Linked DNA regions of Microbulbifer sp. A4B17. The protein of the gene in region 2 interacts with the protein of the main gene of each other region in a pairwise test. Links are inferred from orthologs where the notes say so. Each region holds a gene or a part of one and is shown on either strand. Other genes may lie near its edges.

Region 1 (5,303 bases), 690 kb from region 2 along the record:
CCAGATGCTCCATATTGATATGGTGGGCGGTAAGGGCGCGCGAGATCTCGCGGACTATGCCGGGACGGTCGTTGCCAACCAGTTTCAGCGTCAGCGTCTGCTGGGGTTTGGCGGATACTGCAATGGCATCTTCAATGACCAGGTTGTAGCCTGCGTTTGTCAGGGCTGACAACGCCTCTTTAAGTGTCTCGCTTTTATCTGCGGGCACCGCCACCCGCAGGATTCCGGCAAACTTCCCAGCGAAGTGGGCCATATGGCTGTCTTCCCAGTTGCCGCCGTTATCTGCGATAACTGCTGAAAGCTTTTCCACGACGCCGGGCTTGTCATCAGAGATCATGGAGATAACGAGATGCTGTTGCATATAGGGTTCCTTTGCTTCACGAGAGACGTTGAGCTGACATTGTAATAGGATCTCGTCGAATAACTCTATCGGCCAATCTCAAAAGCGTTATTTTGAAACCAATATCCAAGTACTTTAACGAGGGACTGTTGATGAACGTGATTGCGGACTTATGTGTGATCCCTATCGGCGTTGGTGTTTCCGTCAGTAAATACGTTGCTGAATGTGAGCGGGTGCTGGAAGAGGCGGGGCTTTCCTATCGCCTGCACGCTTACGGTACCAATATCGAGGGGGACTGGGATAAGGTGATGGCGGCAGTTAAAGAGTGCCACGAGCGAGTGCATCAAATGGGCGCCGACCGAATCAGTTCCAGTCTGAAATTGGGAACTCGTATTGACCGCGAGCAATCCATGCAGGATAAGATCGACAGTGTGCAAACCAAGTTGGACCAACGATAACAAAATAGGAAAAACTATGACGAGCAATTTTAAGAAATCCCTGGTGACCCTGGCCGGCGCCCTGGTTTTGGCGGGTACAGCCCAGGCTGCAGATTTCTCCGCCGCCATTAAAGGGGATCACCGCAACAAGGATTATGTCGCCCGCGACCAGTATCGCAACCCAGCGGAAACCCTGAAGTTTATGGGTATCGAGCCGGATATGACGGTAGTGGAAATTACCCCGGGTGGCGGTTGGTATACCGAAATTCTGGGACCCTACCTGAGCAAGGAAGGGACCTTATATGCGGCGCACTTCCCCGAGAATAGTGAGTCCGACTACTACAAGCGCTCCCTGAAAAACTTCAAAGCGAAGCTGGCTGCTAACGATAAGGCTTACAAGAAAGTGATTGTGACTGAGTTTGCCCCGCAAACCGGTCGCGAGATTGCTCCGGCAGGCAGTGCCGATGCCGTAGTAACTTTCCGCAACGTGCACAACTGGATGTATCGCGATTATGCCGATGAAGCTTTTGCCAGCTTTTTTGCCGCGCTGAAGCCCGGTGGTGTTCTGGGGATCGTTGAGCACCGTGCCAAGCCAGGTACCAGCCTGGAAGATATGGTGAAAAGTGGTTATGTCACCCAGGAGTATGTTATCGACCTGGCTAAAAAAGCGGGCTTTGAGTTCGAAGAGGCCAGTGAGGTAAATGCGAACCCCAAAGACACTGCTGACCACCCCAAAGGCGTATGGACCTTACCGCCGGTACTGCGCCTGGGTGAAGAGGACCGTGAAAAATATCTCGCTATCGGCGAGAGCGATCGTATGACCCTGCGCTTCCGCAAACCCAAGTCCTGATCGTTTTACAATATTCTGGGGGTGGCTATTGCCACTCCCAGCCTACCTGAATTAGTCGCTGTATGATTATTCCCTTTGAACAACTAGATGCCGATACCCTGCAAAGTCTGCTGGAAGAATACGCCACTCGCGAGGGCACCGAATACGGTGAGCGTGAGGTGGAACTGGTGGACAAAGTTGCCAGTCTGCGTCGCCAGCTGCAATCCGGCCAAGTGGTGATCTGGTTTGAGCCCGGTGAAGAAACCGTAAACCTGGTCCTGGCCGAGGACCTGCCCCCCGATGTCTGAATGGTTAATCGATAGCTCGGGTGAGCCCCGTGCACGCTTTCTGTTTGCCCATGGCGCCGGGGCACCGATGGACAGTGAGTTTATGCAATTCCTGGCGCAGGGGTTGTGTGAGCAGGGTGTGGAAGTTGTCCGTTTTGAGTTTCCCTATATGGCGCAGCGGCGCACCGGGGGAAGTAAGAGGCCACCCAATACCATGCCCCAGCTGCAAGAGTCTTTCCGCGAGCAAATTGACCAGTTCGGCCCAGAGCTGCCTCTGTTTATCGGCGGTAAGTCTATGGGCGGGCGAGTGGCAAGTCTATTGGCGGATGAATACTGGGAGCAGAAGGCGATTGCCGGTGCCGTGTGCCTGGGGTATCCATTTCATCCCCAAGGCAAGCCGGAAAAGCTGCGAACTGAGCACTTATTGGATATTCGCTGCCAGACCTTGGTGATACAGGGAGATCGGGACCCATTAGGCAACCGGTTTGAGGTGGAAGGCTACGGCTTGGCAAGCACAATTGAGGTCGAGTGGCTGGAAGATGGCGATCACGACTTTAAACCCCGTCGCGCCAGCGGTTTTAATCAGCTTCAGCATTGGCAAACGGCAGTAGAGCTGGCCGCTCGGTTTATGCTGCGATCTCCAGGACAGTAATGCGTTCTTCCCTCATCATCAGAGGGTTGAGCAGGCTCATCTGTGCGCGGCGCTCCTCGCTGGTATACCAGTGTTGCCAATGGAGTTCAGATTGCCATTTGGAGAGGGTAAAACGCCGCAAGGGGTTGCCCTTTTCGATATAGGTCTGGCCCTCAATAAAGCCTACGGTACGGTAGGCGCAAGTGAGGATTTTGCGGGCGGCCTCTTCATAACTGCCCTGCATCTCCGCCGCAATTTCCCGCTCTATCAGCACATAGATCATCTTTAGCCCGAATTGCCATAGCCTTAAGAGGATTTTAGTGCGAGCGAGGGGGAATTCCCGGGCGGCCCTGATGGGACCAGTGATGACGACAGCGGCAAAATTGCGCACAATGATACTTATGAAGTCAGATCACAACTTAGATGCCCGAGGCCTTCTGTGCCCGGAACCCGTCATGATGCTGCATTCAGCGGTGCGTAATGTCGCCGATGGTGAAGTGTTGAAAATGGTTGCTACCGATCCCTCTACCCAGCGGGATGTACCCAAGTTCTGCCAGTTTCTGGGATATGACCTGGTACAGCATGCAGAGGAAGACGACCAGTTTGTCTATTGGATTAAAAAAGCGGAATAGCGGGTCGCCATTGCTCCAGCCCCCTGGCCATTGCCGGGGGCTGGCACACTCCTGATAAATAAGACCCGTCAGTCCCTGTGGATCAGGGGGCTGTTACCAGGGCTGCGATAGCGGCCAGGGCTTCGGGGTCCTCGGATTTAATTTTGTTAGCGATATGGTGTTGGAAAAAGTACCGGAATCCCTCGCTCTCCTGTGCGGGGTACAGGCAGTGATCCCCCGGTAAAACCGGAGTGGTTTCAACGATATCGTGGTCTATTAGCATGCCGTGAATCTCCCCGTCGGCGTGCAACCTCCAGCTGACGACCTCAATCAGTGTCAGGTTCTCGCGCTGCTCATCCATAAACACAGCGTGGGTGCCGATAGTGTCGGGGATCTCCTGGAGCACTTCCTCAGCTTTATTGCTCTCGTATTCAAAGTATTCCGCCGCAGTCTCCAGCTCGACGATCTTGTGAATGGGGGGCTGATGGAAGATTTCCTCAATGCCGGGGTCATAGTAGCCCTCAAAGCGTCCGTCGAGAGGGTCCTTGATGTCGGGACAGGCCACTATAGTGTTTAACCAGGGAACGAGGCCTACGACCTCGCCATTTGCTTTGAGACCCCAGCATAAAACCTTCAGGCTATATAGATCTGTGCCGCTGGAGTTGTTGGAGTAGAGCATTTCCAAGCCGTCTAGCTCCGGCGAAAGGCGAATAAAGCGCCTGTCCGCAGAAGTTTCGATGGGCTCGCCGGTGAAGAGGTCAACCACATTGTTGATACTGTGGTCTGTCATGGAACACCTCCTTGCAGGGCCGGTTGTATACCGTCTCCACGTCAGATGAAGGTGCGACAGCGAAATGCCCTACCTCTGAAGGAAGACTGGGGCAGGAGGGTGATTGATTGCTTTAATTCCCTCCTCGGGGAGACGCTTAAAGGACACGCCCTCAGCGGCATCCCTGTTCCTAAAGGTATATGTTGATTTGCCGAAATACAACCAGCGCCTTATGCGCCTCGCAGACACCTTCGCTTTGATCGGGGCCCAGGCGTTGATATAGTCCCCGCCTTTGAGGTATCCCGGAGAACGCCTTGCCTGTTGCAACCGCAGAAATGGCTTCTGTTCCTACGAAACTGCCAATGGCTGATCGTATCGTCAGAGTCTTCGATCACTGTTTTTCAGACCCAAATGGGCTCAATACCCGACTTCGCGGGGGCTTTTGCGAGCCCTATTACCGACCTTGCGCGGAAGGCCAGCCCTACTATCAGGTAGAGTTCACCCTGGACTACGCTGCCAGTGCCTTGCATGAAGTGGCGCACTGGTGTGTTGCCGGAGAGGCGCGGAGACAGTTGCCAGATTACGGTTACTGGTATGCACCGGATGGTCGCAGTGCCGACCAGCAGGCTGAGTTTGAGCGGGTAGAGGTCAAGCCTCAGGCCCTCGAGTGGGTCTTTGCACGGGCTTGCGGACTGAAGTTCCGGGTGAGTGCCGACAATCTGGAGAATGGATTGGGCGCCAGCGACTCGTTTAAAAAGGCCATCTGGCAGCAAGTTCTGGACTATTGTGATACCCGGCCCAACCCTCGGGCCTGTGCATTCGCTGAAGCCCTGGTTCAAGAGTTCAGTTGTCCCAACCCTTTTGATCGGGACAGTTACCAATTGGCGGATCTCTCGTGAAAAGCTACCTCATAGACGCATCTGTATACATCTTTCGCTACTACTTTGCGCTGCCGCCCAACTGGGAGAGCCGCAGTGGCTACTCCACTGAAGCCGTTTACGGCTTCACTAATTTCCTGCTGGATATGTTGGCGCGGCAACCCAGCTATATTGCTTGCGCCTTCGACGAGTCACTGGGCAGCTGTTTTCGTAACGAGATTTACCCGAGCTACAAATGCAGCCGTGCACTGCCCGATGAGGCCCTGGCCTTCCAGCTTGCGGCATGCCGGGAGATGGCCGAGGTGCTGGGTATTGCCAGTTTCTCCAGTGAGCGCTATGAGGCCGATGACATACTGGCTACTTTGACTCGAATGCTGCACCGGCAGGCTCCCGTGGTAGTAAGTAGGGACAAGGACCTGGGGCAGCTATTGTCTCGGGGCGCTGTATCCCTGTGGGACTTTGCCAACGACCATCATCTGGACAGTGGAGGCTTGAGGGAGAAGTTTGGTGTGCGTCCAGAG
Region 2 (8,080 bases):
TTTCAATATTTTCTTTAGCCCGTTTGAAAAACTGGTCCAACTTCGCTTTTTTAATTTGTACGCAAGGAGCGACTTTTAAATTGCGGGTGAGACCAGCGAAACTCAATGTCTTGATCAACCACTTGGTTGGATCATATTGGAACCAGTAAATGCCGCTTCGATAATCTATCTGGAAGATGTGGTGGTAATTGTGATAGCCCTCGCCAAAAACAAATAAATTGAGGAAACTGTTATCTCTTGCGCTGATTGCTCCCTTATAGGGTCGACGGCCCCACATATGCCCAAAAGAGTTAATCATAAAAGTGGTGTAATGGTTGACCACAAGACGCAATACTCCGGCCAGCAACATCATGCCGAGAATATCTCCAGTAGTGATGCCCAAAATTATGGGTATACCAAGGTTCATGGCGATAATGATGGGAGCGTAATTATTGTGTTGCCACATGATTAGCTTGTCCCTCTGAAGATCTTTTACATTTTTGTAATCGGGGTAGCTACTGGAGTATTCGCGCATCGTCCAGTCGATATGTGAGAGCCAGAAGCCGCGCCCGGCGGAATAGGGGTCTCGATCGTTATCGTCGATAAATTGATGATGGTGGCGGTGGCTGGCGCACCAATTCAAAGTGGTGTTTTGCATCGCTGCTGCACTGAACAGGATAAACAAGAGACGCAATAACCAATGGGGCTCATAACTTTTGTGGGACCACAGCCTGTGATTACCGGCAGCTACAGAGAAGCTGCAGAGGGCTCCGAATAATGCGAATGCAAGCCATTGGTACCAATGATAACCGTAGACAATGCCGTAAAGTGGCATTGTGGTAAGTGCTAATAAACCTGTGCTGGCAAATAATATCGTGGGAATCCAAAAGCGTTTTCGCTGGTTACAGGAACTCTGAGAAGTGGCGGTCATAGCATGCCCCCCTTACTGGGAGTCGCCCAAAAGTATTGTGAGAGCCTGATGTAAGTAGCCAGTCCGGGCGGTTTTGCAGTTTGCCGATAAGCCCGCTCTGTTATTACTCCAACTAAAAGATCGAGATAAATTGATTTGTTAGTTATTGCAGTTTTTACTCAAACCGAGGTTTGCGCGCATTGTTTTGGTGCGCATGGCTTGTCCGGAGGCTCGCAATGGTTCGCTATTTTCTCGAAGGGCTTGGATATGCTAGCTGGAGTAATCAATAAAGCCGTTTCGAAAGTTGGCATAAGGGTTGCATCAGTTAACTTGCGGGGCAACGGACCCGCACTTCGGGAGAGTTTCTTAGGGTTATGGCAAACCATTAACACTGGGTAACTTCCCGTTTTCTCTCATCATCGCTGATTACGGCCCCGCTTTGCGGGGCCTTTTTTTTGTCCACACTTTGCGCAACGCTCATAATGCTTTAGTTTAGGATCTCCCGTGGCATTCCCAAATATAGAGGCTTCGGGGGCGCGGCTCTCTTTCATGGCAAGGATGCATGAGCCAGGTAATTAATGAGCTAACTTCGATAGTCGAGCCCTGTGTGTCAGAGTCACTAATTTCAAATCTATCCAGCGCAACGTTCCAGCTGGCAACCGATGACGAGCTCCCTTCTCTGGATGCGTCACAGCTGGCCAATCACGCCACCTGTTTGCAGGACTTATTGTTGGACGCGGATTGCGGTTTGTGGGAGTGGCACCCAGGCTCCGGTGTCCAGCGTGCCCAGGGCGAAATTTGGCTTTTATTTGAGGAAACTGCAGAGCTTGCTTTGAGTTCCCTTTGGACTGGTGATGAGTTGCGCTCAGTGCATTCGGATGAGCGGGACCGAATTATCACTTTGCGGCGCCGGCTAACCAATAAAGGTGGGCATTTCGATGCGACTTTTCGGGCCTACGATAGTCTCGGCCAGCTCCGTTGGTTACGACTGCGGGGAAGGGCATTAAACCGTGAGGCTGATAGTGGATTCGTTGTGATCGGGAGTTGCGCTGACTTCAGTGAAACTTTGGCTCAGCGCTACTTATCCAACCTGCCCGGTGAGCGCCCGTTGCAAACACTGTCCGGAGTTGGAGACGGTTTGTGGGAGTGGGATTTACGTGCAGACGAGATGGTTCTTGATGATGCCTGTTGGGGCATTCTCGGTTACGAAGTGAGCCCGATACGCAGTATAGGAATTTCAGCTGCAGAGCAGTGGAAGGCGCGAATTTTAGCGGAGGATTTCCCTCGGGTTGAGCAGGCCATGCGTGATCACGTGCGCGAGGGGCTGCCTCTGGATGTAGAGTTTCGCATCTGGCGCTCCGACAGCAGTGTGGTCTGGGTTCGCTGTCGCGGTAAGGCCCAGTTGAATAGTCGCGGCCAGCCCTTGCGGGTGCTGGGGGTTTTACAGGATGTCAGCCGCAGCCGGGAAAGGCTTTCGCAAATGGAGCGAGAGCTGGAATTACAGAGGGAGGAAAATGCGCACCGGGCAGATTTATTGTTCAGCCTGAGCCATGAGTTGCGCACACCGTTGAATGCAATTTTGGGTTATAGCCAAATTGTGGAACTAGACCAGAGTCTCAATACAGACCAGCGTCAGCGCTTGGCTGAGATTCGCCGCGCAGGGCAGCACCTGTTACACCTGGTTGGAGATGTATTGGAGCTTGCTCGCATCGACAGTCGGCGCCTGGGCCCTTCGATGGAATTAATACGCCCCGCCGAATTAGTCGCTGAATGTAAGCGCTTGTTGGAGCCCCTGGCAGAAACCCGTCGTGTCAGTCTGGTGTTTGAGCCCCTCGGTTGGGAGTCAGCTTATATTTGTGCCGATCCGATGCGCTACAAGCAGGTCGTGTTGAACCTGGCCGGTAATGCGGTGAAATACAACCGTGAAAATGGCCGTGTCATTATCAACTTTACTCCCCAGGCCGATGGTTGGTTGAGGTTGAATATCCTGGATACCGGCAAGGGCATTGCAGCAGAGAAGCGTAAGGAGGTATTTGAACCTTTTAATCGCCTGGGGGAAGAAAAAGGGCATATCGAGGGCACAGGTGTTGGTCTTGCCATCGCCAAACGCCTGGCTGAAGCCATGGGAGGGCGGATAGATTTTGACAGCCAGGAAGGGCAGGGCTCGGTATTCTGGATTGAGTTTCCCATGATTGATGCAGCGGAATCATTTCTATCCTTTGCGAACTCCGTAGATACTCCATCAAAACTGCCGAGTTGCAGTTTGTTGCTGGTGGATAATCGTCCTGAGGAAGTGGCGCGAGTGGAAAAACTTGTGCAGGGGTCGCAGCAAGTACAGCTTTCTGTGGCTGCTGATGTTGTTGAAGCCATATTTATGGCCAGGACCCAGGCACCGGATGTTGTGCTATTTCACAATGCTCTACCGGGAATGTCGGTGGGAGACCTGGTAAAAATTCTTAAACAGGATAGAGCCACTCAGGAGACCCATCTGGTAGTTATTGGAGAGGAAAATTCACCCGGTGTAAAAACTGTATTGCCGGATAAATTTGACCGTTCCCAGCTTGCCCGGGCTTTAGCGGAGTGCTTCAAAGAGGTGAGTTGAGCACTCCGCTGATTTGACCTGCGGAGTGCCGTAAAAAAATTAGCGCACGTGGCCCATATGTTTACCAACAATTTGTACCAGGGGCTTGAAGACTTTAGGGGTAGCGCAAACCAGATTGCCTGAATCCAGGTAATCCTCACCACCACGGAAGTCGCTGATCAGGCCGCCGGCTTCTTTGACCAGCAGGGAGCCCGCTGCGATATCCCAGGTGTTCAGGTACATCTCCCAGAAGCCGTCGAATCGCCCGGCAGCAACATAGGCAAGATCCAGTGCTGCAGCGCCAGGGCGGCGGATTCCCGCAGTTTGCCCAGCGATATCTTTTAGGGCAGCCAGGTAGGCGTCGATGTTATCCAGGGGCAGGCCATTGAAAGGAATACCGGTTCCAATCAGTGCGCCGCGCATGCCTTGCCGGGAGGAGACGCGAATACGACGGCCATTCAGAGCAGCGCCGCGACCGCGGCTCGCGGTAAATTCTTCGCGTTTGATGGGGTCCAGTACGACTGCGTGCTCAATGCGGCCGCGATAGCGACAGGCGATAGAGACAGCGAACTGCGGAACGCCGTGGATAAAATTGGTGGTGCCATCGAGGGGGTCGATAATCCACTCGTAATCGGGCTCTGCGCCCTCTTGCAGGCCGCTTTCTTCAGCGCGGATGCTGTGCTTGGGGTAGGCCTTGCGCAGGTGATAGATAATCTCCTGTTCGCTGGCCTTATCCACTTCAGTAACGAAATCGTTGCGCGTCTTTTCTTCGAATTTCATCAGGTCGCCGCGCTCCCAGGCCCGTTCGATCAGTTCTCCTGCCTTACGCGCCGCGCGCAGGGCAATATTTAGCATGGGTTCCATAACTATTCCGCACAAAGTGGTTAAAGGGGTTAAAAAGCAGGCCGCAGGTTAACTGCGACGGACGCGATTGTAGGGATTCCGATTGGTTTTTGCTACACTCGCGCGCCCCCATGACACCGATTTATTACTTTCAGTATGGCCAAGTCACCTTTAGACACGACTCCACTTGCTGCGCTCGACAATGTGCGCGTGGTTCTGGTTAACAGCGCACACCCCGGAAATATTGGTGGTGCGGCACGCGCGCTCAAGAATATGGGCCTGAGTCAGCTGTACCTGGTAGCGCCTCGGGAATTTCCTGCAGCCAATGCGGTTTGGCGTGCAGCCGGGGCAGCTGAGCTGCTCGATAGCGCCGTTGTGGTGGATACCCTGGAAGAAGCCGTGGCCGATTGTGGTCTTGTTGTGGCCACCAGCGCTCGCGAGCGCCGAATCCCTTGGCCCCTGCTGACCCCGCGCCAGTGTGGAGAGCGTACCGTCGCCGAGGCCGCGTCTCATCCGGTTGCTTTGGTGTTTGGCCGCGAGGACCGAGGGCTTACCAACGAAGAGTTACAGGCCTGTAACTACCATGTGCATATTCCTGCCAACCCGGAATACAGCTCACTGAACCTGGCGACTGCTGTTCAGGTGCTCGCCTACGAAGTGCGCATGGCGGCCTTGGAAGCGGAAAAGGGTGAGCCTGTGAATTACACCGATTGGGATCGCCCACCGGCCAAGGCCAGCGATATGGAGTTGTACTTCGATCACCTGCAGCAGGCGCTGGGCGAGCTGGGCTTTATTGACCCGGATAATCCCCGTCAGACAATGACCCGCCTGCGCCGACTGTATAGTCGGGTGCGCCCCGATGATATGGAGCTGGGTATCCTGCGCGGTATGTTGACCTCAATCCAGAATTACATTCATCGCTCTGGTGGTAAAGGGCGACCCGACTAGTTGAGTACCCGAGTGTCCCGCTAGGTTATATACTTGACTACAGTAGTGGGTTATTCCATACTCGCGCCCCGATCGGAAAAGGGCTGTACATCAGTTGGGAGCTGATATGCGTTTGACAACCAAAGGCCGCTACGCGGTGACTGCCATGCTGGACCTGGCGTTGCACGCTGATCGCGGACCGATCAGTCTGGCAGACATATCCAAGCGCCAGGGTATATCACTGTCCTACCTGGAGCAGTTGTTCTCCCGGTTGCGGCATTCTGGGCTGGTGTCCAGTGTGCGCGGGCCCGGCGGTGGCTATCGCCTGGCGCGGGATGGTAAAGAGATTTTCGTGGCGCAGATCATTGATGCAGTTAATGAGTCTGTAGACGCCACCAGCTGCGGCGGCAATGCGGATTGCGCCAATGGCGAACAGTGCCTGACCCACTACCTCTGGTCAGACTTGAGCGATCAGATTCATAGCTTCCTCAGCAGTATCAGCTTGGCCAACCTGGTTTCCCGAGCTGAGGTGCAGGAAGTAGCGCGTCGGCAGGATATGCGCGAGGCGCCGGAAGAGAGGGTCGCTGTACTCGGCGGCCTGTGATTGAGGCCCAAACGGGCCAGCAGACAGATATTAGAGATTTACTAAGCGGAAACGGTATGACTATGAAGCTTCCCATCTATCTGGACTATTCGGCTACCTGTCCGGTTGACCCACGTGTCGCCAAGAAAATGGCAGAGCAGCTGACGATGGAAGGCAATTTCGGCAATCCGGCCTCCCGCTCCCACCTGTTTGGTTGGAAAGCGGAAGAAGCAGTGGAGAATGCCCGACGCCAGGTGGCGGAGCTGATCAACGCCGATCCGCGCGAAATTGTCTGGACCAGCGGTGCCACCGAGTCCGACAACCTGGGTATCAAGGGTGCGGCCCACTTCTACCAGAGTCGCGGTAAGCACATCATTACCTCCAAAATTGAGCACAAAGCTGTTTTGGATACCTGCCGCCAGCTGGAGCGGGAAGGGTTTGAAGTGACCTACCTGAATCCCCGCGAAGACGGCATTGTCTATCCGGAGCAGGTTGAGGAAGCCATGCGTGAGGACACCACTGTGGTGAGCCTGATGCACGTCAACAACGAGATCGGGGTGATCAACGATATCGCTGCGATCGGCGAACTGTGTCGTTCGCGCAAAGTAATTTTCCACGTGGACGCGGCCCAGAGCGCTGGCAAGCTGCCGATCGACCTTCAGGAAATGAAAATTGACCTGATGTCCTTCTCTGGCCACAAAATTTACGGCCCCAAAGGTATCGGTGCCCTTTACGTACGCCGCAAGCCCCGCGTCCGTCTGGAAGCCCAGATGCACGGTGGCGGCCACGAGCGCGGTATGCGCTCCGGTACCCTGCCGACTCACCAGATTGTCGGTATGGGCGAAGCCTTTGGTATTGCTAAAGAAGAAATGGCTCAGGAAGCCGAGCGTCTGCGCTCTCTGCGCGACCGTTTCTGGGACCAGATCAAGGATATGGAAGAGGTCCATATCAACGGTTCCGCCGAGCAGCGAATTCCGGGCAACCTGAACGTGAGCTTTGCATTTGTAGAAGGTGAGAGCCTGATCATGTCGCTGCGCGACCTGGCGATCTCCTCCGGTTCCGCTTGTACCTCTGCGAGCCTGGAGCCCAGCTACGTACTGCGAGCCCTGGGTGTTAACGATGAACTGGCGCACAGCTCACTGCGCTTCAGCTTTGGTCGTTTTACCAGCGAGAGTGATGTCGACACCGCTGCCGCAGAAGTGCGCAAGGCAGTGGAGAAACTACGTGAATTGTCACCGCTTTGGGATATGTACAAAGACGGCGTAGACCTGAACAAGATTGAATGGGCCGCTCACTAAGCGCGCGCAAGAGTTAGGAGAAAAGTCATGGCCTATAGCGATAAAGTAATTGACCACTACGAGCACCCCCGCAATGTTGGACGTATGGACGACAAGGCGGACAATGTAGGCACCGGTATGGTGGGCGCGCCCGCCTGTGGTGACGTGATGCGCCTACAGATTCAGGTAAGCGACGAGGGCGTTATCGAAGACGCCAAGTTCAAGACCTACGGCTGTGGTTCCGCCATTGCCTCCAGCTCCCTCCTGACCGAGTGGGTGAAAGGCAAGACGATCGACGAAGCGGAGCAGATCAAGAACACTGCCATTGCAGAGGAGCTGGCGCTGCCGCCGGTAAAAATCCATTGCTCGGTTCTCGCCGAAGACGCGATTAAAGCTGCGGTTCGCGATATCCGTGAAAAGCGCGGTGAGTCCGATGACGCTGTAGAAGCCAAGGAATCTGCGGCGGGTTAACTTTTCGTCCAAATGTAGCGTCTAAACATAGCGAAGGTGTTGTTTTGGCTATTAGTATGACCGAGGCCGCTGAGGCCCACATTCAAAGTCAATTGGCCAAGCGAGGCAAGGGAATCGGCATTCGTGTCGGTGTCAAAACGGCCGGCTGTTCCGGTCTCGCCTATGTGCTGGAATTTGTCGATTCGTTCGAAGCCGAAGATACGGTATTTGAGCAAAACGGCGTCAAGTTGGTGGTGGACCCCAAGAGTCTGGTTTACCTCGACGGCACCCAGCTGGATTTCGTCAAGGAAGGCCTGAACGAAGGCTTCACCTTCTCGAATCCCAATGTAAAAAATGAGTGTGGCTGCGGCGAGAGTTTCCACGTCTGATTCGCTCTCGCCCCACAAGGCCGGGTGCGTTGCGCATACCGGCCTTTTTATTGGCTCCTCGGACAGTTGGGGGCCGTGCAGCAGTAAGCGGCAACTTCAGCCGCGTCCCAGGCTGTGCCCCAGTAGGTATATTCAGATGGC

Evidence for each region. The genes of interacting proteins can lie anywhere in the genome.
Region 1: the proteins of BTJ40_RS04570 (region 2) and tusA interact in binary tests that used the Escherichia coli proteins (3 or more experiments, as listed by UniProt). The link is inferred for Microbulbifer sp. A4B17 from one-to-one orthologs.

Annotation. Positions count from the first base shown.
Region 1 is NZ_CP029064.1:1,730,201-1,735,503, forward strand. What follows is about bases 1,524-4,516. They hold tusA (sulfurtransferase TusA), read left to right. Parts: upstream 1,524-2,877; coding sequence 2,878-3,156; downstream 3,157-4,516. Other genes in these bases: BTJ40_RS07765 (class I SAM-dependent methyltransferase), read left to right, coding at 1,524-1,627; BTJ40_RS07770 (YheU family protein), read left to right, coding at 1,690-1,914; BTJ40_RS07775 (alpha/beta fold hydrolase), read left to right, coding at 1,907-2,545; BTJ40_RS07780 (antibiotic biosynthesis monooxygenase), read right to left, coding at 2,520-2,807; BTJ40_RS07790 (hypothetical protein), read right to left, coding at 3,239-3,925. In the rest of the region: BTJ40_RS07755 (glycine cleavage system protein R), read right to left, coding at 1-361; BTJ40_RS07760 (MTH1187 family thiamine-binding protein), read left to right, coding at 493-798; more of BTJ40_RS07765, read left to right, coding at 815-1,523; more of BTJ40_RS07800, read left to right, coding at 4,517-4,803; BTJ40_RS07805 (5'-3' exonuclease H3TH domain-containing protein), read left to right, coding at 4,800-5,303. UniProt on the Escherichia coli protein: Sulfur carrier protein involved in sulfur trafficking in the cell. Part of a sulfur-relay system required for 2-thiolation during synthesis of 2-thiouridine of the modified wobble base 5-methylaminomethyl-2-thiouridine (mnm(5)s(2)U) in tRNA.
Region 2 is NZ_CP029064.1:1,031,571-1,039,650, forward strand. Bases 5,155-8,013 are described here. They hold BTJ40_RS04570 (IscS subfamily cysteine desulfurase), read left to right. Parts: upstream 5,155-5,906; coding sequence 5,907-7,121; downstream 7,122-8,013. Other genes in these bases: trmJ (tRNA (cytosine(32)/uridine(32)-2'-O)-methyltransferase TrmJ), read left to right, coding at 5,155-5,261; iscR (Fe-S cluster assembly transcriptional regulator IscR), read left to right, coding at 5,368-5,844; iscU (Fe-S cluster assembly scaffold IscU), read left to right, coding at 7,149-7,571; iscA (iron-sulfur cluster assembly protein IscA), read left to right, coding at 7,616-7,939. Also shown: BTJ40_RS04545 (fatty acid desaturase), read right to left, coding at 1-910; BTJ40_RS04550 (ATP-binding protein), read left to right, coding at 1,452-3,491; BTJ40_RS04555 (inositol monophosphatase family protein), read right to left, coding at 3,531-4,334; more of trmJ, read left to right, coding at 4,470-5,154; co-chaperone HscB, read left to right, coding at 8,076-8,080. UniProt on the Escherichia coli protein: Master enzyme that delivers sulfur to a number of partners involved in Fe-S cluster assembly, tRNA modification or cofactor biosynthesis. Catalyzes the removal of elemental sulfur from cysteine to produce alanine.